Regions from separate parts of the Marinomonas dokdonensis genome, predicted to be linked through region 1. Evidence: predicted binding sites of a transcription regulator. Region 1 holds the regulator's gene; the other holds the start of a gene.

Region 1 (11,455 bases):
CTGACCAGCCAATACTTGAACCTTGCAAAGAACTCCTCATTGGGTGCGGCGATTGCTTACCCAGAATTGGTTGCCGTGGTCATGGGTACAACCCTGAACCAAACCGGTCAAGCGATTGAAACAATTGGTCTTTGTATGTTGGTTTACGGAACATTGAGTTTATCTATCTCTATGTTCATGAACTGGTACAACAAGAAAATGTCATTAATGGAGCGCTAGGAGGCTAAACATGGCTATTGAATTTAAACCATCACCCAGCCTTCCACCACCGGTTAACTCGGTGGGTGCTGTGGCTTGGGTACGTCAAAACTTATTGTCGTCCCCACTGAATATCTTTTTGACGCTTTTCAGCTTTTACATCTTGTATTTACTGATTCCACCTATGGTGGAATGGGGCTTGGTCAACGCTACCTGGGAAGGTGCATCTAAAGCAGACTGTGCGCCGGGCGGTGCATGTTGGGCCTTTATCGGCGCACGTTTCGACCAGTTCATGTATGGACTGTATCCACCTGAAGAAACTTGGCGTATTAACCTCGCCACTATTCTTTTAGTGGTTATGATCGGTGCTTTTGCGGTGAAAGCCGTTAATAAACTTTACCTATCTATCGCTATCATTGTGGTATACCCAGTTATCGCTTACATCCTGTTCGCAGGTGGTGTATTCGGTTTGGAAGCAGTTGAGACTTCTTTGTGGGGTGGATTATTCCTAACCATGTTGCTCGGTATCATAGGTATTGTGGCGTCTTTCCCACTGGGTGTTTTGCTGGCTCTAGGCCGTCGTTCAAACATGCCGGTTGCCAAATCCGTATGTGTTGTATTCATTGAAACCATCCGTGCGGTTCCTTTGATTACTATCTTGTTTATGGCGTCTGTAATGATTCCATTGTTCTTGCCAGAAGGTTTGAACTTCAACAAGTTACTTAGGGTATTGATCGGTATCACGCTATTCTCTGCAGCTTATATGGCAGAGGTAATTCGTGGTGGTTTGCAAGCGATTCCTAAGGGTCAGTACGAAGCGGCTGACGCCATGGGCTTAACCTACTGGCAGTCAATGGTATTGGTTATCCTGCCACAGGCTTTGAAACTGGTTATTCCTGGTATCGTAAACACTTTCATCGGTCTATTTAAAGATACGACTCTGGTTTATATCGTTGGTATGTTCGACTTCTTGGGCATTATCCAATTAGCCAACCACGATGCCAACTGGCTAGGTACAACCGTTGAAGGTTATGCATTTGCCGGATTCATTTATTGGGCTATTTGCTTCGGTATGTCACGTTACAGTATGGCGATCGAGCGTAAATTAGAAACCGGACATAAGCGCAATTAGTTAAGAATTTGAGGTCAATACAATGACAGACAGAAATATGGCACTTGCCCAACTTGAGCCGGGTGAAGACGCAATCATCGAGTTTAACGATGTCAACAAATGGTACGGTGATTTTCATGTATTGAAGAACATCAACTTCAGTATTAAAAAAGGCGAACGTATCGTTGTCTGTGGTCCTTCCGGTTCCGGTAAGTCCACCATGACGCGCTGTATCAACCGTCTAGAAGAGCACCAAAAAGGTTCTATCATCGTTGATGGTATCGAGATGAACGATAACTTGAAAAACATCGAAGCGATCCGTAAGGACGTGGGCATGGTTTTCCAGCACTTCAACTTGTTTCCGCACCTTACGATCCTAGAAAACCTGACGCTAGCACCTATTTGGGTGCGTAAAATGCCGAAGAAAGAAGCTGAAGAAATGGCTATGCATTACTTGGAGCGTGTAAAGATCGCCAACCAAGCAATGAAGTTCCCAGGTCAGCTTTCTGGTGGTCAGCAACAACGTGTAGCGATTGCCCGTGGCTTGTGTATGAAACCACGCATCATGCTATTCGATGAGCCGACTTCTGCACTTGACCCTGAGATGATCAAAGAAGTACTGGATGTTATGGTTCAGTTGGCTGACGAAGGTATGACCATGGTTTGTGTAACCCACGAAATGGGCTTCGCGAAAACCGTGGCCGACCGTGTAGTCTTCATGGATGCGGGTGAAATCGTTGAGGCTAATGAGCCAAACGAATTCTTCGAAAATCCACAACATGACCGTACACAATTGTTCTTGAGCCAAATCTTGAATCACTAATCTTTCGTGTTTTCGTGTTATATTAAAAAGCCTCACCTATGGTGAGGCTTTTTTGCGTTTAGCTGTACGCACTTTTTACCGTATAAGGATATTGGACTTCTTAATATGAGCCATGATTTACCAAGCTCTGCTGCGCAAAAACTGCGAATCGTACACTTTTCAGATAAAAACGGCCGTATTCAAGTTATTTTCCCCGAAACACGCTTACTGAATTTAGAGGCGGTTTTCAGTGCCACACAACGCCGCTTCCGCCCTATTTACCATCGTCGCGAGCAAGATAACAATCGCTTGAAGCCCAATACTCAAACCCTGATCGACCAAGAAGTCTTTCAGTTTGACTTATTGGCCATTCAAAACTCTGCTGGGAATGGCTATGAAACCATCAGCAGCGACGCGCTCAAACAACGCTTTGCGGGGCCATTGAACTATATTGATGACTTTTGTATCGAGCTTGGCCGTGTACCACAGCCGGTTGCTCACCACAAAGACGATGAGCAACAATTGCGCCAAGCTCTAGGGGAATTTAAAGCGACTCGTGTTACTCAACGATTAGAAGAAACGCTAGAAATGCCAGCTTTGTCGGCCACCTGTCGACGTATTATTCAGCTCTGCGCTAACCCCAACGCCGATGCGGAAGAGCTGTGTAAAATCATTAACTTGGATCCAAGCTTAGCGGCGCAAGTCATGAGCTGGGCCTCATCCCCCTATTACGGCACTAACAATAAAGTCGACTCTATTGACGATGCAATTATTCGCATTGTGGGTTTTGATATGGTGCTCAACCTTGCCCTAGGTTTGTCCATGGGGGCTTCAATTGAGCCCCCCAAAAACGGCCCGCGTCATTTCCAAGAATTCTGGCTTGATGCGGTTTCCCATGCCATTCTCATGGACTTACTTGTGCAGAGAGTGTCCCCAGAACGTCGCCCTCAAAAGGGCCATGCCTACCTAGCAGGCTTACTGCATAATTTTGGCTATTTGATTCTCGGGGCAGTACTACCTCCCTATTTTTCTGCCTTATCACGACAACATGAAGCCAACCCCCACTTGCCTGCTGACATGATAGAGATGTTTGCCCTAGGTTTTACTCAGCAACAATTGGCTTTTCGCCAATTTAAGCAGTGGCAACTACCGGACAATGTTTGCACCGCTATTCGCTACAGCACTCAACCCGAATATCAAGGTGATCACGCGCCTTTAACCAAATTATTACACCTTGCCCAGCGAGTTTATCGACAGCAAGAAGTACCATCAGCACTATTGAATGATCTAGGTTTGACTCCTGCTGATACGCAAAAAGCTTACCAGCAATTATTAGAATCCAGTGCCTACTTACAGATCATGGCGAACCTCATCAAAAAACAGTAAGCTTGCACACCATGACAATCCTTAATCAAGCCGCAGCCCAACAATTTGATTATCGCTGGTATCCTTGCCATCGCATCAATAAGCAAGCAGTACCCTCTAAGCTGTGGCCTTGGCTAACAACGGCCGACTCGTTAACGGCCAAACTACAAAGCATTGGTCACCTCACGGTGAAGGTTTTGGAAGACGATTGGGGGACAGCCACCCCAAGAGAGCGTAAACGCCTAAAATTACGCCCTAGGGATGCCACGCGTATCCGCACTGTGGTTTTACATTGTGATGGTGAAGCCGTCATTTTAGCCCGCTCAGTGGTACCAGCCAGCGCACTCAAAGGCCGCTGGCGACAGGTAAAGCATCTAAAGACCAAACCGCTCGGCGGCTATTTATTCCAACATAGGGCTCTAAAACGCAGCCCAATTGAAGTGGCAAAGCTTCCAAAGAATCTATTTCCTAATCAAAACAAAGCCTTATGGGCACGTCGATCTGTTTTTCTGCAGCATGGTCAAGGTATACTGGTTAACGAAGTATTTTTCGACACCATCACTCATCTAGCGCAGCCATTTAAAACTTATGAATAAGATCATCGCCTACGCAGAATTGACTCGCTTTAACCGTCCCATTGGTTCATTTTTACTGATGTGGCCAACATTATGGGCATTATGGCTCGCTGCAGACGGCCTCCCCGATTTATCCTTAATCGTGATTTTTATATTGGGTGTTTTTAGCATGCGCTCTGCTGGTTGCGTAATAAATGATTATGCAGATCGCAAAGTCGATGGTCATGTTGACCGCACCAAGAATCGTCCTTTGCCCTCGGGCCGGGTGAGCGAGAAAGAAGCCTTAGCCTTATTCGCAGGCCTTGCTTTACTCAGCTTTGTATTGGTGCTCTTTACCGATTTACAAACCATCTTATTGTCTGTGGTTGGTCTAGGCTTAGCCGCACTTTACCCTTTCATGAAACGCTATACCCATTTACCGCAACTCTTCTTAGGGCTGGCATTTTCATGGGCCATTCCAATGGCTTACAGCGCCCAAGGCGGTAATCTTGCGGACCCACAACTGTGGATGCTATTTGTGGCAAATTGCTTCTGGACCATAGCTTACGACACCTACTATGCCATCACAGACCGGCCTGACGATTTAAAAATTGGCATCAAATCAACCGCCATTCTCTTCGCCCAATACGATTTATTGGTCATTGTGTGTTTGCAAGGCCTGATGCTGTCACTGATGTTTTGGGTGGGTATCTTGTCTGCCCAACATTGGCCTTATTTTGTCGCGCTATTGGTCTGCCTCTGGCTTTTCTATCAGCAGTTTCAGCAATCCAAAACCCGCGATCGCCAAGCCTGCTTTAAATCCTTCCTAGACAATAACCGCGTTGGCTACACTCTATTCCTAGGCATTATCGGCAGCTATTTTGTTGAATATATGGCAACGATGTGACATTTTAACCTAATTGTCACATTTGGTCGTTTTAATAAACCGTTCCTGAGATGAGGATAGATCCTGTGACCGGTAAAAAAGTATTAATAATTGATGATGAGTCTTCCATACGTGAAATGATTGCCGTTGCCCTAGAGATGGCCGGCTACGAGTATTTGGAAGCAGAAAACAGCCAACAAGCCCATGAAATTATTGTTGACCATCGACCTGACCTAATTCTTGTCGATTGGATGATGCCTGGCGGCAGTGGCATAGAGCTAACTCGACGCCTGAAAAAAGACACAACCACGGCGGAAATCCCCGTTATTATGCTGACCGCAAAAAGCGAAGAAGATAATAAGATTCAAGGATTAGAAGTTGGTGCGGACGATTACATCACCAAACCTTTCTCGCCCCGTGAACTGGTGGCACGCTTAAAAGCGGTATTGCGCCGTGCGACACCTCAAGGCGTCGATGAGCCGATCGAAGTAGAAGGTTTAGTACTCGACCCAATCAGTCAGCGCGTTACCATTGGTAGCCGTCCATTAGAAATGGGGCCAACCGAGTACCGCTTACTCAAATTTTTAATGACTCACCAAGAACGAGCTTATTCTCGCGCACAGCTGCTTGATCAAGTGTGGGGTGGCAATGTTTACGTCGAAGAGCGCACCGTCGATGTTCATATTCGTCGTTTACGTAAAGCCATTGGCAACACCCATGACACCCTGATCCAAACCGTACGCGGCACAGGTTATCGTTTTTCAGCTAAAAGGACGGCATGAAAACCATCTGGCGTAACACCATACTGCGTTGGCTCATTGGCCTCGCCGCCTGTATTACTATTGGCCTAGTTTTAGGTCATTTGTTGGCGGTGGTTTTGCTGTATGTTCTCGGCACCCTATATTGGCAGTTTTATCAGCTTTATACCTTCCACCATTGGCTGCGCCACTCTGGTCGCAAAGCCCCACCAGAAACCAGCGGTATCTGGGGTGAAGTATTTGATTCGGTTTATCGCTTGCAGAAAAAGCAACGTAAATCGAAACGCCGTATGCGCCAAGCCTTAACTCGAATTGAAAGCTCTACCGCCGCCTTAAAAGAAGGCGTTATTATGGCGGACAACCAAGGCAACTTGGAATGGTGGAACAATTCCGCGGCACACTTTCTAGGCCTGATGCGTCCTGTCGATCGCGGCCAAGCCATCACCAACATAGTACGTAACCCAGATTTCTTCCGTTACTTTAGCCAAAAGCGTTTTGGCGAACCTCTGGTAATTAAATCGCCAGCAAAAAGCGGTGTTTATTTAGAAATACAAACCACCCTTTATGATAAAAATGATCACCTGATTTTTATCCGTGATGTGACTCGCCTGCACCTGTTAGAACAAATGCGTAAAGACTTTGTGGCCAACGCTTCTCACGAGTTAAAAACGCCCCTCACGGTGATTAAAGGCTATCTTGAAACCCTTTCCATGTTTAAAGACAGTTTGCCTGCCAGTATGCAAAAAGGCATAGTGAATATGTCTGATCAATCTGAACGCATGGAACACCTGATAGAAGATCTACTGCTGCTCTCGCGTCTAGAAAGCAATGATAAACGCGAAGTAGACCAATGGCTTAAAGTAAGTGATTTGATTCAGGCCATCCAGAAAATGGCTTCGCCGATTCTCACCGACCAACATCAACTCACTTTTGATATTCCTGAAGATGCGCGCTTGTATGGCTCCTTTAAAGAGCTATACAGTGCCTTCTCGAACTTGGTCGTAAATGCAATTAAATACTCACCAGACGGTGGTGAAATTACCGTAATGTGGGAAGCAAACGAATTTAGTGGTGTCTTTTCGGTACAGGATACCGGTTTGGGTATTGAGCCGCGTTATATCCCTCGCCTTACGGAACGCTTTTTCCGTGTGGATAAAGGCCGAGGCTCCAAAACTGGCGGCACAGGCTTGGGCTTAGCCATTGTAAAGCACGTTATTTTACACCACGATGCCAAGCTACAAATTCGTAGCCAGCCAGGCTTCGGCAGCACCTTCTCCTGCCATTTCCCCGCCAGCCGCATCCGAACAGACGCCTTTGCTCTTGAAAGCGATACAGAAGCGCTTAAGAGCTCTGATTAAACAATAAGGGCGCTCCATGGAGCGCCCTTACTTATTCCCTGCTACATCGCTGGCAAGCTAGCGACAAATTTTCTGCTTACAAACTTTCAAATAAGCTTTTCATAAACGCTTCTTTTTCGTCATCTTGGTCAATCAATACTAGGGTGACGGTTAAGAAAGTCGAGTCGTGCTTTTTCTCTGTGGTCGCCACAGACTGAACATAATAATTTAGGCGATTAATCTGCCCTTGGTATTCTAAATCCAGCACAGCTTGGCCTAATACGGCAGGGATCACATCATCACTCTTTATCAAAAGAGTGCCCTCTTGTTTAGAAAGCTTAATCACCATGCAACGAAATTGCTTATTTTCAAAGCGAACCATGGTGGGAATTTTTACATCCTTCATAGTCACGCTCGGCGCGGTAACTTTAGGGGTCACTTGAGTAGTTTTGCTACCAGCTCCAAGCAGAATGTCCAAAGAGGCTGCTGAGCTACTATCAGAGCCCAACGCGCTGCCAGGGCGTGCTTTTTGCGAAGCTAATTTGCCATCAATATTATGCTTTTTCGCCGCCGACATGACCTTATTCACCAGCTGTTCACTGGAAAACGGCTTACCTAAATAATCCGTTACCCCAGATTGCACCGCTTCAATTACATGGCTTTTATCGCCTCGGCTGGTGATCATTAAGAACGGCACTTGCTCTTTTTGATAATTAGGCTGTTCACGACACCATTTGAGTAATTCAACCCCTGTCATTTCAGGCATTTCCCAATCGCACAACACCATATCAAAACGGGTTTTGCTGAGCATTTGTTGGGCTTTCTTGCCATTTACAGCCTCATCTACCATGCAGGCTGGGAACTGCCTGCGCAGCGTCCGCTTTATCAGGTCGCGTGTAAAAGATGCATCATCGACCACAAGAATTTTTAATGACATGGTTAAGCCTTGTTTGAAAGATCTAAAAGAGAAGCGTATTCGCCATGGGACGGTCTAAAAACGGAAATCCATAATAGCGTCGCCGCCACTACCGCAATCGGCATGATAAATAGGTTAAGCACTGGAATGGCTAAACTTACCATGACAATGGCACCAAATGTCCAGCACATGAGAGGCTTAGAACGCAGTGCCATCCGCATTTCATGGAACGGAACCTTGTTGTTATCAAAGGCATAGTCCATATATTGCAGGGCCAACATCCAAGTCGAGAAGAGCAATAACAAGAAAGGCGCGATAACATTTACAATCGGAATGAATGATAGCAGCAGCAAGAGCACAAAGCGCGGCAAGAAATATAAGATTTTCTGCAGCTCACGCTGCAAACTGCGCAGCACAATCGCCAATATGACTTTCCCCGTTAGCGCTTCATCGAATACTTTTCCGGTCTGTTTTTCTTCTACTTTTTCCGCCAGAAATGCCATGAATGGCGCCGCCAAGATATTGATACCGACTGAAAAGCTATAGAACAAGAGCACGCTGGTAATAGCGGCAAAGATAATATAGAAAAACCAGTTTAGGAAAGACAACCATTCGGGCATGTAGTCCATCGCAACCGTCACTAGGTGGTTGAAGTAGCTTAATGCCAATACGTACACTAACCCCATTAAAAGAATATTCGCTAAGAAAGGCGCAAGAATAAACAAACGTAACTGTGGAGATACAATTAATGGAAGCGCCTTTATAAATGCCCCCGCCGCTTTAAAGGGTTGTGAAATCATAAATTCTCTCTTTTGTGTCAAAAATAGCCTTGCTGCAAATCGATGAGAGGCTGCAATGCTGTATTTTAACCACAGCTAGATAGATCAGCTAGCTGTAAATCCTTCTCTGAGCCGCCGTTAGGTGGTTAAATACACTATATGTCTAGATTATTCGTAAAGTTGACGATTATTTGTTTATCATAAAATAATCTTATCCATTCAAGGTGGTTTGTTTATGCGCTTAGCCTTTTATATTTTTATCTTCCTTTTTAGTCGTGAAGCTTTCTCCCTCGAAAAACCTACTGGTCAGGTAATCTTGAGCGTTTCTGGTGACATAAAAACTTACAACGCCAACAACCGCGCCGATTTTGATTTGGCTATGTTAAATGCCTTACCTCAAGTCAGTGTCACCACCCACAATCCTTGGACGGATGGCGAGCACACCTACACAGGTTTTTCTGTGATAGACCTATTAGAACAATTAGAAAGTTCTGGTAGCCATTTAAAGTTTACCGCGCTCAATCAATATCAAACTGAGATTCCTCTTTCGGACTTTACTGACCATGGGGCAATTATGGCAACCCACAGAGACGGGCTGCCCATGAGCATTCGTAACCTAGGCCCTATCATGGTGATCTACCCGTTCGATCAAAATAGTGACCTGAAAATAGAGCAATATTACGGTCGCTCTATTTGGCAAATTAAAGAGATGAAAAGCTTCTCTATCACGGAGTAAAGCATCATGTTGAAAAAGAATTGGTATTCGCCTCGCCCATTCATTCAAAAATGGGCCGCATACGCCCTAGGGGCGTTAACCATTGCAATCGCTGTCGCCATGCTCAGCATTATCAATTACACCAGTAACGCCGCAAAAGTGGACTCCCAAAGGGTTTTTGAAAGCTCTGTTTGGAACACCCTACAACTGCAAATACAAACCTACCGCTTTCGTCATTACCTAAGCGACCTTAGTACCCAGAGTGGCCAAACTAAGGGTGAAACCTTCTTTCAATATGACCTGCTAATGAGCCGCATAGATTTGCTGAGAACGGGTAAAGTTGGCTCGTTAATTAGTGAATACTCAGGTGGACGAGCATTAAGGTTACTCAACATCATCAACGCTGAACTGGAGCTGGTCAGCCTGAATGTGGTGAAAATTGAAGAGGGAGACCGAAGTTATTTAGAGGATCTAGTGTCTCGATTGGAAAGTCTAGATACGCAAATCAATGAGTTTGTCACGCTTACCAATCAGGGCAATAACCAGTTTATTACCGACCAGCATCGCCTACTGCAAAAGAATCTTGATCAAGTCCAAAAGCTCACGATCTTTTTCTTGATCAGCTTAATCTTACTCTGCGGCTTTATTCTAAAGAGTGTCTCTAGAGTAAAAGGGATTTATCAAAAAAACAAAGAGTTGAACAATAACCTATTGTTTTCTGAAGAAAATAAAAGCCATGGTTTGCAAACCATCATCAAGGAAATGCATAGAAACTTTGATCTGACAGAAGCAAATACCGGCACCTACCCTGCACTAAAAACGCTACAGACCGCTGAAACGCTGTTAGCACTAGTACAGATTAATGCCGAAAGCTTCAGCTTAACGCCAACTGCTGAGAAGCTTTCTCGTCACCTTAATGAAGTGATTGACCAGTTCAATTACCATTTTGAACATCAACGTGTAAGCCTTGATTTGGTTATGGACCAAGCGCTTCCTGAAGTGATCGTGCTGGATTTCATTAATACCAAACGCATCATCAGCGCTTTGTTACAGCATGCCTTAATTAATAACCATGCAGAGCACATCACCATCAAGGTTAGGCATACTTTGTCTAACAAAAATGGCTCTAAAGTCCTGGTGGTGAACATTCAAGATGATGGCTTGGGCAAGTCCAACTCGGATCTTGATAAGCTGCGTATATCGCCCATGTCGAATGGCCACGCAGATGAAGATGAACTAACCCTTAAACTCTCATTGAGCTATAAGCTGGTCAGCATTATGGGAGGCAACTTACAGTTCAGCTGTAAGGAATACAATGGCTGCCAGTTCTGGCTAGAGTTGCCCTTTCATCTGCCCAATACAGAATCTTAGTTAGCCTAAACCTTAAAGGCTTAGGCTATCGAGCAAGCATTAACGCTGCCAGCTAAAGTCCGTTGCTTTGATAAAAGTATCTACAAGGCGCTCAATGCCCGCTTCATCATCTGCAGAGAAGCGTCCAGCAACAGGGCTGTCTAAATCGACAACTCCCACCAGTTCACCTTCGACCATCAAGGGAATCACTAACTCTGCGGCAGATTGAGCATCACAGGCAATGTGTCCATCAAAGGCATGTACATCATCAATACGCTGTACTTGCTGAGTCTGTGCTGCTTGCCCACAAACACCACGACCAAAAGGTATACGAGTACAAGCGACTTTGCCGACAAAAGGCCCAAGCACCAGTTCATTACCGCGGCTAAAGTAAAATCCTGACCAATTTAGGTCCGGCACCAATTGCATAAGAAACGCTGAAAATTGCGCTGCATTACAGATAAGATCTCGCTCACCACTTAACAAGCCAGCTAGCTGCTCATCAAGTTGCTGATAAAACTCTTCTGTTGGAATGTCGCTGTTTGCGCTCAGTGAAAACATAACCGCCCTGTTCCTAAAATAAAAAAACAGATCATAAACAAAGCCTAGGCAGACGCCAATGGAATCCTTATCTTAAGCAAGGAAAAAACAAGAAAGTCCCAAGCACAAAAAAACCACTTACCC
Region 2 (11,455 bases), on a different contig from region 1:
CTGGTCAGATTTTTCTGAAGCTCTAAAAAATATTCAGATAAATGAAAACAAAACGGTGGAAATTCAGTTGTCTACTTTTTCTGTCGATATTCCGGTGGAAATTCATCTGGCGAAATATGCTGTGGGGGAAAGCAACGAAACCTTGTTGTTAATTCGTGATATTACTGAGCGCAAGGAATCTCAAGAGCACATAGAGCGCTTGGCCTATTACGACCCCTTAACAAATCTGCCTAATCGTCAGTTTCTACTAGAAAAGCTTGAGGGCTATCTGAAACAAGCGAATCATCGTGGTGCTCTAATACTGTTAGATCTTGATCGTTTTAAAACCATTAATGATTCATTAGGGCATAATGTGGGAGATCAGTTACTTTGCTCTGTCACCGAGTTCCTAACACCTTTTGCTTCGTCTAAAGCGACATTAGTACGAGTGGGTGGGGATGAATTCGCATTCTTTTTACAGGGGCTTGACCCAGACCCTCAAAAAGCAGCGTTCGCTTGCAATGTGTTTATGCAAAAAATTGTCGATGCCTGCCAACGAGTGCGTACAGTAGGTGTTCATGAAATGCACATTAGTGGAAGTGTGGGCGGGAGCCTATTTTTTGCCGATAAATCCACTCAGACCATCTTAAAGCAAGCCGACACTGCCTTGTATCAAGCCAAAGCTCAAGGTCGGAATACCTATGCTCTTTATCAAGATGAAATGCAGCATCAAGTGGATGCTCGCTTGGAAATGGAGAAATCTCTCCATAGGGCCTACGAACAAGAGCTATTTGAGCTTTATTACCAACCACAATTGGATCATCACGGCCAATTAATTGGTATGGAAGCACTGATCCGTTGGCAGGATGAGGAGCGAGGTTTTATTTCCCCAGCTGAATTTATTCCCGTGGCAGAAGAGATTGGTCTGATTATAGACATTGGTGCATGGGTAATGGAACAAGCTATTTATCAGGTGTCGGCTTGGCAAGCGGCAGATCAATGGCAAGATGGCTGGAGAATGTCGATCAATGTCAGTCCGATACAATTTCAGCAAGCCGACTTCTTGCCAAATCTAGAGGCGCTATTAGATAAATATCAGGTCGAAAGCCGATGCATTGATTTAGAAATCACCGAAAACATGCTGTTGAATGACCTAGATTCAAGCTTGGAGAAGATGAACCGAGTGAAGTCTTTAGGGGTTTACTTATCTATCGATGATTTTGGGACGGGTTATTCATCGCTTAAATATTTGAAAAAATTACCGATTGATCGATTGAAAATTGATCAATCCTTTGTGCGTGACCTGCTAGAAGACACGAGCGATGAAGCCATAGTTCACGCCATTATTGCCATGTCGAAAGCCTTGAAAATTAAGGTATTAGCGGAAGGGGTTGAGACCTTCGCCCATTTTGATTATCTAAAAAATATTGGGTGTTTGCATTATCAGGGCTACTTTTTCGCGAAAGCCTTATCGGCTGAAAGTTTTGTCAATGACTTTATTTGCCCTCTGCATCCAACCCCAATTACGGGTCAAATTGTGTCATCATAGGTGAGTTTAATTTATAAGAGATAACTCTATGTTGCCTTACATAAGTCGAAGCCCGAAAAGTGAGCAGTCTGCATGGTTAGAGGTGTTATCCGCCGCGATGCCAGAGGAGCAGATCGTTCCTTTTTCGCAACTTACTCAGGCACAAAAACAAGCCTGTGATTTGGCCATTGTCGCCAATCCTGATCCTAAAGAACTGCAACAGCTCACCAACTTAAAATGGGTTCACAGTACTTGGGCTGGGGTCGAGCGTATGCTGCTTGAGCTAGATGAGCCTAAGTTTGATATTGTACGTTTGGTGGACCCTCAATTAGCCGAAACCATGTCTGAAGCGGTTTTAGCTTGGACTTTATATTTACACAGAGAGATGCCCAGTTATGCCCAACAACAAGCGGCAAGTATCTGGCAGCCTCGAAGCTTTGTGCGTGCCCAAGACCGAACCGTTGGAATACTAGGCTTAGGTGCGCTGGGTACAGCAAGTGCTGAACGTTTGAAAGCCAATAATTTTAATGTCATGGGCTGGAGTCGACAGGCGAAAGAGATAGTGGGTGTGACGTCTTTTACGGGAGACGAAGGACTCGCTCAAGTGCTAAAACACAGTGATATTCTAGTTTGTTTACTGCCGCTCACCCTTGCCACAAAAGGGCTACTAGGCGCGGAAAATTTAGCGCAACTTCCAGAGCATGCCGGCCTGATAAATTTTGCCCGTGGTCCTATCGTGGATGATCTGGCTTTATTAGCCGCCCTAGACAGTGGCGCAATGAGCCATGCAGTATTGGATGTTTTCAATCAAGAGCCGTTGCCTGAAACGAATGCTTATTGGCAGAATCCTAGGGTGACTGTTTTGCCTCATATTTCAGCACAAACCTACCCGATTAGCGCCAGTGAAATTGTGGCAGACAACGTGCGTCGATACCGATTAAGCGGTGAAATTCCAGATGCAGTTAATGTGCGAATAGGGTATTAATAGCACAGCTTTTTCTCTTTAAATTACTAATAAATCTAAAAAAGGAAGTACTTATGCCTCATTGCATCGTTGAATACAGCCAAAATCTAGAACAAGAAGTCGCCCCAATTGAATGGTTGGAAGCGGTGAAAACTGCTTGTATTGAGTCGCAATTGTTTTCGATAGAAGACATTAAGTTACGCAGCTTACCTTATAAAAACTTTATCACGGCAGGCCAAGAAGATGCTTTTGTTCATGTTACGGTTTGCCTTTTATCTGGGCGTACTGGAGATGACAAGCAAGGTTTATCAAAGCGTATTTTAGACAAGTTATTAGCGTTACCTGTCAAAGACATTAGTTTATCCGTTGAAATGCGTGATATGGACAGATCGACTTATAGTAAGCGTGTGGTGTTGTCACAATAATATGCCCGACTTAAGAGTGAAAGAGACCGAAAAAGGTAAAAATGAATGAAAGCCATTCTATGGTGTACAGCAGTCGTTTCGAGTTTGGCTTGGTCCGCTCAAGAAAGTGTCGAGTTGGTGACTGAGGAAACTCAGTCCGTTGAAAGTGAAGAGAGCTATACTCCGGTGGAGCCTCAAGTGCCGGACTCTATCACCAAGCGTGCGAGAGATGCTCAAGGTTTATTTCGTCAGCGGGCAATCCGTGAGGCGGCAACGGTTGATAACCCATTTGTATTGACGCCCCATAAACCCACTTATTTTTTGCCTATTTATTACAGCTCCAGATTGGATGAAGAGGCTTTTCTGGGCACCAATGAAGAGGATGAGCATTTAGATAATGCTGAATTTAAATATCAGCTGAGCTTAAAATTTCCTATTGTTTATGATGTGGTTGGCCGTAATACCAGTTTGTGGTTGGGCTATACACAGCTTTCCTATTGGCAAGCCTACAATGACACGATTTCGGCCCCTTTTCGGGACACTAACTACGAGCCTGAGCTTTTTATTACCACACAGCCTAAAAGTGAGTTTTTAGGCATTAAGCCGGAATATGTCTCTTATGGTGTGGTACATGAATCGAACGGTCAGTCTGGGGATTTATCTAGGTCCTGGAATCGTATTTACGTGGATTTCTTATTTGAAAAAGAAAATACCGCAATATCCATTAAGCCCTGGTATCGCTTTCCAGAAAACAGTGAAAATGACGATAACCCAGATATCGATGATTACTACGGCTACGGTGAAATACGTTTATTGCATGTTATTGAAGATTACAGCATTGATGTATTGATGCGTAACAACTTAGATTTCTCGGATAATAAAGGTGCTTTTCAAATTGGCGTTAACTTTCCTTTATGGGGAAAAAGCCGTGGTTATTTACAGTATTTCAATGGCTATGGTCAATCTCTCTTAGATTATAATAATCATACCCAATCGATTGGCCTTGGCATAATGCTGACAAATTGGTTGTAGAGTAGGGTTTCTGTAATGATATTGTCATTTTCTGCTTTTAAGGTTAATGGCAACTATCATCAGGAGCACGACCATGACTTTGAAATTCCTACCTGTTGCGACAGGTTTATTTGCACTAACTCTTCTTACTGCCTGCGGTACAGAAACGGTTAAGAAACAAGACGTTCAAGCCAGTGTTGAAGAAGCAAAAGCAGCAATTGAACTGAACAATCAAGACTTGTACGAAGTTCATCATGAAGGCCGTATCTATGTGTTTGATGATCATGCTACTTATCAAGAATTTCTTGAAGTAGGCGAAACGTCTTTCCGTAAAGTATTCATCGGCGAAGGTCCAAAAGGTGAGACCATTGTTTTTGGTCTAACTAATGAAGACAAAAAGAAAACTTCCGGTATTGCCAGCATGGACATGTACCATGGCGATCTAGCCGGCGCAGATGTTTTCTACGGTGAAATGCGTGTGGAAGGCCGTATTTATGTTTTCTCTTCACTTGAAGAAATGACCACCGCCCGTACCGTTGGTGAAGTGCCATTACGCTATACAGATATTGGCGCAGGTCCAAAAGGTGAAACCGTTGTTTACGCTCTAAACGGCGATAACAAGAAGGTAAAACCAGTGGCAATGATTGCTGCATTCCGTCAAATGAACGGTCTTAATTAAGACAGCTAAAGCCTTCAAAATATTGAGAACGCTTCGTTTATCGAGGCGTTTTTTTATGCCTTGTGCCTGTCATCTAAATGTCATCAAACTGCCGCCAAACTGACACCCTGAGGTTTTATTTTAGAGATAAGATAAATGAACTGGGGGTATCTATGAACATACTTCAAAATATTCACGCATTTGATGTACAAACCTTTTATTGGTGTATGGCTCGCAAACACAGAGCAACACTTACCAAGTTGGGTAAAGCGGTTTCTTTTAGTGCTGATGGCCCTTTGTATGTGATGGCAGGCTTACTCTTGTGGTGGGCAGGCTATGAGACCCTCGCATTGGTTCTGGCCTGTGGTTTTACTTTAGAGCGATGTTTGTATTTTGTCCTCAAAAAAGGCTTTAAGCGTAACCGCCCAGCAGATGCCCTGGATGACTTTAGCAGTTTCATCATTCCATCCGATCAGTTCTCATTTCCTTCAGGCCATACCTCTGGAGCGTTTTTCGTTGCTTACTGCTTGAGTGAGTGGTTCCCAAGTTTGAACATGATGCTGTACTTCTGGGCCATGAATGTGGGTCTATCAAGAATCTTTCTAGGCGTGCATTTTCCAACCGATACTGTTGTAGGTGCTATTTTAGGCACCAGTTGTGCGATTTTCATGATCGGAGTCCTAGTATGAAAATATTGTATGGCGTACAGGGGACCGGTAATGGCCATATAACACGTGCTCGAGCGATGGCGGAAGAACTAAACTTGGCAGGGGTAGAAGTGGACTATGTTTTCAGTGGTCGTGACCCAGAAGACTATTTTGACATGGAAGTGTTTGGCAACTACCGAACCTTTGAAGGTTTAAGTTTTGTGGCCCGCAATGGTCAACTGGATTTGCTTGCAACTTATCGCCATGCGCATCTTTTTCAGCTTTATAAAGATTGCAAAGCCTTAGACACTCGCCAGTATGATTTGGTTATCACCGACTTTGAGCCTGTGGTCGCATGGGCGGCGAAGCAGCAGGGAGTAACCTGCATAGGTTTTGGCCATCAATATGCCTTTCATCATGATATTCCACGCTTTAAAGGGAACTGGGTTGCTCAATGGATTATGCGAAACTTTGCACCGGTTAGTACGCAACTGGGTGCCCACTGGCATCATTTTAATAAACCTATTTTACCGCCATTGGTACATGTTAACGAAAACGGTAATACGCCCACGAGTCGTAATGTGTTGGTCTATTTACCCTTTGAAAACAGTGAAGCCGTGTTTGAGTGGTTAGAGGCGATTCCTGATTACCAGTTTCGCATGCACTGTAAGGATATTGAGCCAGGCGTATACGGTCATATTGAAGTGTTTGCTTTTGCTCGCAAATCCTTCCAAAAGAACCTTGGTGAATGTGAATCTGTATTATGCAACGCGGGCTTTGAACTAAACTCGGAAGCCTTACAGCTGGGTCGTAAAATTTTAGTGAAGCCATTGAAGAAGCAGATAGAGCAACACTCGAATGCGTTAGCGCTGGAAAAACTTAAGCTTGCTCAAACCTGTGAGGACTTAAGCTCTGAACGCATAATGGAATGGTTGGAAAGCAGTCAGTCTGTTCAAGTGTCTTATCCTAATGTAGCAAAGGCTGTGGTGGCTTGGTTGGTGTCTAAAGAGCGTACTAGTATCGAGTCATTGTGTGAAGGCTTATGGGCGCGTACGCGAACAAATCACTCGGTGGACTTTCGTTATCCTGCGTCGAAAAGCACCAGCAAAACAAAATATTCAGTACCCGCTTAATAGCTTATCACTTGGGGGAGTGCTTAATCTCAAGCGCTTTCCCCAAACCTCTCTGTCCCCTGGCTTAAACTCTCTTTCTCAATGAAAGCTTTTGATGGCTCAAGGGCGTGTCTTTGTGCGAAATAAAGAAAAAAAGCTGAAAAACATTGTTCTTTGCCCTGTGCTGGGTGAACCTCGGTCACATTAGCGGTAGAATAGCCTTTTAATACTGACGCGAGTCAGTTTTTCACTGCTCTGGCGTAACGTAATGCGGCACAGTAGGTAGGTTATGAGGTCTAGGACAAGGTAATGAAAACAGCCATTTTAAAACAGAGTCAAATTGATACATCCCTTTACTCTGCAGAAGCCTTACAAGTGCGCCAGGCATTAATCGACAGTGGTCTTGAAACCCCAATGATTGATAATGGCCTTAGCAGCGAAGAAAAATACCAACGTATTAAGAGTGCTTTTGAAGATGTGGTCAGTACACTTGGTCTGGATTTAAACGACGATAGCCTAGCTGAAACGCCTCACCGTATTGCCAAAATGTACGTAAAAGAAATCTTTTCAGGGCTAGATTACAGCCAATTCCCTAAAATCACCGTGATAGATAACAAGATGCGCGTGGATGAAATGGTGAAGGTGAGTGATATTAGCTTTACCAGCACTTGTGAGCATCACTTTGTCACCATCGACGGTTTGGCTAAAGTGGCTTATTTACCTAAGAACAAAATTATTGGTTTATCGAAAATTAACCGTATCGTACGTTTCTTTGCTCAGCGTCCTCAAGTGCAAGAGCGCTTAACGCAGCAGATCCTCGTCACGCTGCAAGCTTTGTTGGAAACAGACAATGTGGCGGTCAGCATTAACGCTGTGCATTATTGCGTGAAAGCGCGTGGGGTAATGGACGCAAGTTCTTCCACTCAAACCACGGCCTTGGGTGGCTTGTTTAAGCGCAGTGATAAAACTCGTAGTGAGTTTTTAGCAAAGTAGCCTTGAAGCTTGGTTTCAAAGAGTCATTTGCAGGCTTTTTTGTGTCTAGAAATACCCTGCTCTAACAGCTGGAGAAGCATATGAGTGAGAATAAGAAAAATACTTGGTTTCCAGCAAAAGAAAACGGCTGGGGGTGGGGTAAGCCTCATGCTTGGCAAGGTTGGCTGAGTCAGTTTATTTATCTTGTTGCGGTGGCTTTAACCAGTTACCTCATTGATCCAAAAGTAGAATTATTGAATTGGGCGATTGTGGTGACCATTTTAACCCTATGCTTAATTTTCCTTTATGTTGTCAAAGGTGATGCCCCGAGCTGGCGCTGGAAACGTATCAAACGCAAAAGAATTAAGCTATTTAAGTAAAACTAAAGATTTTCTTTATCTTCTACCTGCTATTAAATGACCTAAAAACGTCAGGGAATACAGGTTGAAAACGTCCAAATTACTCCTCCTTATTGCTTATCTTGGCTTCATTAGCCTTGGTTTACCCGATGCGGCTCATGGGGTGAACTGGCCTTTTGTACGCCAAAGTTTATTTGTCCCGATTGGTTGGTTAGGCTTTGTCATCGCGGCTGGCAGTGTCGGTTATTTATTATCGAGTTTTTGTGTTGGTCAGTTACTAGAGCGCTGGGGAATTGCTTGGTTGCTGATTCTAAGCAGTTTACTGGTTAGTGTTGGTTTATTCGGTTTTGCTATCAGCCAGCAATTTTATATTTTCTGCCTTTTTGCAACCTTAATAGGATTAGGGTCTGGCGGCATAGACGCTGGGCTTAATGCTTATGCAGCTGAAAATTTCTCGGCTAAGCATATGAACTGGCTACACGCCGCCTTTGGTGTCGGTGCCACCCTGGGCCCAGTGATGGTCACCTGGGTGCTTGTGCACAGTGATCAGCAATGGCGTTGGGGCTATGCTCTGATTGGCAGTTTGATCTTTATCATGGCACTGGTGTTTGTATTATCGAGAAATATTTGGCGTAAGAATCCTTCCCATGAGCCTGTAGAAACAACTCCTGCTGAGGAAAAGGGTTCTCAATGGCGCCTGCTGAAACATCCGACCGTGCGTTTACAGATGTTGTTCTTTTTCTTCTATACCGGACTTGAGTTTGGAGTAGGCCAATGGGCCTTTACTGTAATGACGGAAACTCGTGGAATAAGCTTAGCGGCCGCGGGCACTTGGGTTGCCTTGTTTTGGGCCGCATTGGCTTTTGGGCGCATTCTATTTGGAGTATTGGTTGAGCGTTTTGATGTGGATCGATTGTTAGGTCTTTGTTTGTTAGGCATTGTGGCAGGTACTGTGTCCTTTAGTCTGGAGCAATCTCCCATGTTTAGTTTTATTGGTCTAGTGCTTATCGGCTTTTGTGCGGCACCGATTTTTCCTTGTATGATTTCGCAAACCGCCAATCGTGTCGGTAAAACCCATGCACCCCACGCCATAGGTATGCAGATGAGCAGTGCTGTCTTGGGAGCCATGACATTGCCTTTTGCCAGTGGCATTATCGCTGAGCATTTTGGCATGAATTATTTGAGCCTAAGCTTTGTTATCTATGCAATAATCATTGCCTGTGTTTTCCATAGAATTCGTCACTCTGTTGCCAAGGGGCAAGTGGCTTCTTTACCCCTATAGATAGACAAAAATACCGATTTGTAAGCCTGCGAGTTCGGCGAAATTTTTATTAAGGATGATGTGAAAGGTGATCCCACCAAAGTATATTGAAATAATCTCTCAGAATTTATTGCTGCTGTGTCTAGTTGTGCTGGGCATAGGGCAGTCGTTTATTTTTGCTTCGCTACCACCAATAGGCCGTGAAATCGGCCTTACGGATGTTCGCATTAGTACGCTGATTACGGTCGGGGCGGCAGCCTTTGTGGTAGCGGCCTTTATGTGGGGCGGGATTATTATTCGCCTAGGGCGAGTCCGCTCTGTCATCATTGGCATTGCCTGCTATGCGGTAACCATAGTGTTAACGGGCGTGGTGCTGGAAGAGACTCTGGCGCAGAATATTTCAGCAGGCCATGCCTATTATTGGGTGTTTGCCTTACGGGTGATTTTCGCCTTGGGGATTGCTGGCGTCTTACCTTCTATCCAAGCCTACTTGGTGGCCCACAGTGATGTGTCGCGCCGTAGCGGTACCATCGCAAAAATTGGCGCATCTTTTAGCATAGGTATGATCCTAGGCCCTGCATGTGCTTCGTTATTAAGTAATTTTGGCTTGACCGCACCTTTTTACAGTATTGGTTTTGTGGCGGCTGTGGTGTGTCTGCTGGTGGTGTTTTTCGTGCAAGATAACCAAGATGTGCGCCAATTTAGCAAACCTCCTAGGATCAATTGGCTGACGCAACCGGTTATGCCGTTTCTCCTCATGTCCGTATTAGCAATTTTGTCGGTCACGGGGGTACAGCAAATTATGGGCTTTTTGATTCAAGACAGATTTCATCTAGACGTATCTGAGACAACGAAACAGGTAGGTGTGGCTATGATGATGATGTCTTGCTTAAGCATTTTTGTGCAGATGATTTTGGTGCCTAGATTCCAGTTTGGTGTGGTGTTCTTGATTACAACTGGGGTGAGTTTAGGATTAACCGCACAACTCACTTTTTTATTTTTAAACTCTTATACTGGCATTCTGGTGGCCATGGGGCTATTTGGTGCAGGTTTTGGTTTCTTGTTTCCTGGTATCCTCACCGCCCAAACTCTATTGGTAAAAGACGATCAGCAAAGTCGTTTAGCCAGTGTTAACGCTTCCATGCAAGGCTTAGGTGCCGCATTAGGCCCTGTGACCCTAGCGGCTTTATATCAAGTAGGGATTCATGTGCCCTTTATTTTTCTAGCACTTGGCTTGGTGTTTATCATCAGTGTTTTTCAGTTGTGTCGTAAACGTTTGCTTTCCCCATCTTAGTTGAATTTTGTTTGGCAAAACTGACGGGGAGAGACACCAAAATGCTGGTGAAAACGACGACTGAAGTGGCTTAAACTCTGATAGCCTAATTCAAAACTGACTTCAGTAACTGAGCACTTTTCCTGTAGGCGCTGGTAAGCACGGCTCATCCTGCGCTGGTGCTGGTATTCCATCGGTGTGCAACCAAGCTGACGCTTAAATTCTTGGTAGAAACGACTGCGGCTCATGCAGGCCATCTTGCTAAGCTCATCAATATTTAGTGGTAAGGCAAGGTGCTGCTCAATCCAGTGTAAAACACAGGTTAAGCCATTGGCATCTGGTGCTGCTTGGGTAAAACACAATAAGGCTTCACGACCATGGTGTCGTAAAATTCTAGTAATCAGCTCACTTACGCCCAAATCCACTAATAGATCTCTGTCTGGGTCATTTTGTACATACTCACTGGTTAAGCGATTTAGCACCTGCTGGGTGGCTTGGTTGTGAAGTGTATGCAGGGGCTGGTAGGGGTTGACCGTTATCTGGCTTGATAAGGGAGAAGTGTTCAGCACATCATTCATGCGATCGCACAGCTGTGCGACTCTTTCTTCGGATATTTCTATGGTGAGGCAAGTGGTTGGTTTATCAATTCTTGCTTCCGGGAAGTCAATGAAGACTTCTTCATTGGGAGATAAAATAAAGGATTCATGGGGCATGAAAGGGATATTATCCCTGTGTTGGGTGTGCATGACCTTGGCACCTGTGACCATGCCGCAATAGAGTAGCCCCTCTGATTTCAAGCTAACCTTCTCTGCCGTCTCATAGGTATCGTAAATACTCAGCTCCGAGTGAGGGCCTGCAAAACTAATACGATTTTCCACCAACTGTGTCGGCGCTTTTCGTTTGCCGTGCAACAGATGATGACTGGAATATTGAACACTCATTAGCACACCTCTTTTATCTTTATTTTATTGGCGCGATATTTTTTGCTAGGAGCTCATCATTACGCTTGTTGTCGAGTTCGTCAACAAAAATGGATCCATAGACAAATGATAAAGACTCACAGACAAGTTTTCTTAGGGGCTTAATTTACAGTTAAAGAGGTCAAGACAAGTCGAAAAAAATAACAATAGGAGATTTATTATGATTTATGCCAAACCAGGTAGCGAAGGAAGTGTCATTACGTTTCAATCTGAGTACGGGAACTTCATTGGTGGGGAATGGGTGGCGCCAGTAAAAGGCCAGTACTTTGATAATATTAGCCCAGTCGATGGACAAGTTTTCTGTCGT

The links. Region 1 encodes PhoB, which activates phosphate uptake and scavenging genes when phosphate is short. Its sites were predicted from a motif close to TGTCATANNNNTGTCANA; they were not measured.
Region 2: a site for PhoB is predicted at 4,633-4,650, ahead of ACUM5Y_RS01935 (phosphatase PAP2 family protein). Genes of this name have one in related genera too.

Annotation. Positions count from the first base shown of each region.
Region 1 is NZ_JBRAND010000003.1:98,997-110,451, forward strand. Features, by position in the region: gene ACUM5Y_RS08220 (amino acid ABC transporter permease) at 1-219, shown strand, start outside; gene ACUM5Y_RS08225 (amino acid ABC transporter permease) at 230-1,330, shown strand; gene ACUM5Y_RS08230 (amino acid ABC transporter ATP-binding protein) at 1,353-2,132, shown strand; gene ACUM5Y_RS08235 (HDOD domain-containing protein) at 2,238-3,497, shown strand; gene ACUM5Y_RS08240 (chorismate--pyruvate lyase family protein) at 3,509-4,072, shown strand; gene ubiA (4-hydroxybenzoate octaprenyltransferase) at 4,065-4,937, shown strand; gene phoB (phosphate regulon transcriptional regulator PhoB) at 5,003-5,698, shown strand; gene phoR (phosphate regulon sensor histidine kinase PhoR) at 5,695-7,032, shown strand; gene ACUM5Y_RS08260 (response regulator) at 7,109-7,948, opposite strand; gene cysZ (sulfate transporter CysZ) at 7,951-8,727, opposite strand; gene ACUM5Y_RS08270 (putative pterin-binding protein) at 8,942-9,442, shown strand; gene ACUM5Y_RS08275 (ATP-binding protein) at 9,449-10,792, shown strand; gene msrC (free L-methionine (R)-S-oxide reductase MsrC) at 10,832-11,332, opposite strand.
Region 2 is NZ_JBRAND010000001.1:409,382-420,836, reverse strand. Features, by position in the region: gene ACUM5Y_RS01960 (putative bifunctional diguanylate cyclase/phosphodiesterase) at 1-1,528, shown strand, start outside; gene ACUM5Y_RS01955 (2-hydroxyacid dehydrogenase) at 1,557-2,492, shown strand; gene ACUM5Y_RS01950 (5-carboxymethyl-2-hydroxymuconate Delta-isomerase) at 2,546-2,896, shown strand; gene ACUM5Y_RS01945 (phospholipase A) at 2,942-3,907, shown strand; gene ACUM5Y_RS01940 (hypothetical protein) at 3,981-4,565, shown strand; gene ACUM5Y_RS01935 (phosphatase PAP2 family protein) at 4,718-5,233, shown strand; gene ACUM5Y_RS01930 (MJ1255/VC2487 family glycosyltransferase) at 5,230-6,324, shown strand; gene folE (GTP cyclohydrolase I FolE) at 6,613-7,296, shown strand; gene ACUM5Y_RS01920 (hypothetical protein) at 7,377-7,655, shown strand; gene ACUM5Y_RS01915 (MFS transporter) at 7,720-8,916, shown strand; gene ACUM5Y_RS01910 (MFS transporter) at 8,984-10,189, shown strand; gene ACUM5Y_RS01905 (AraC family transcriptional regulator) at 10,186-11,109, opposite strand; gene exaC (acetaldehyde dehydrogenase ExaC) at 11,309-11,455, shown strand, end outside.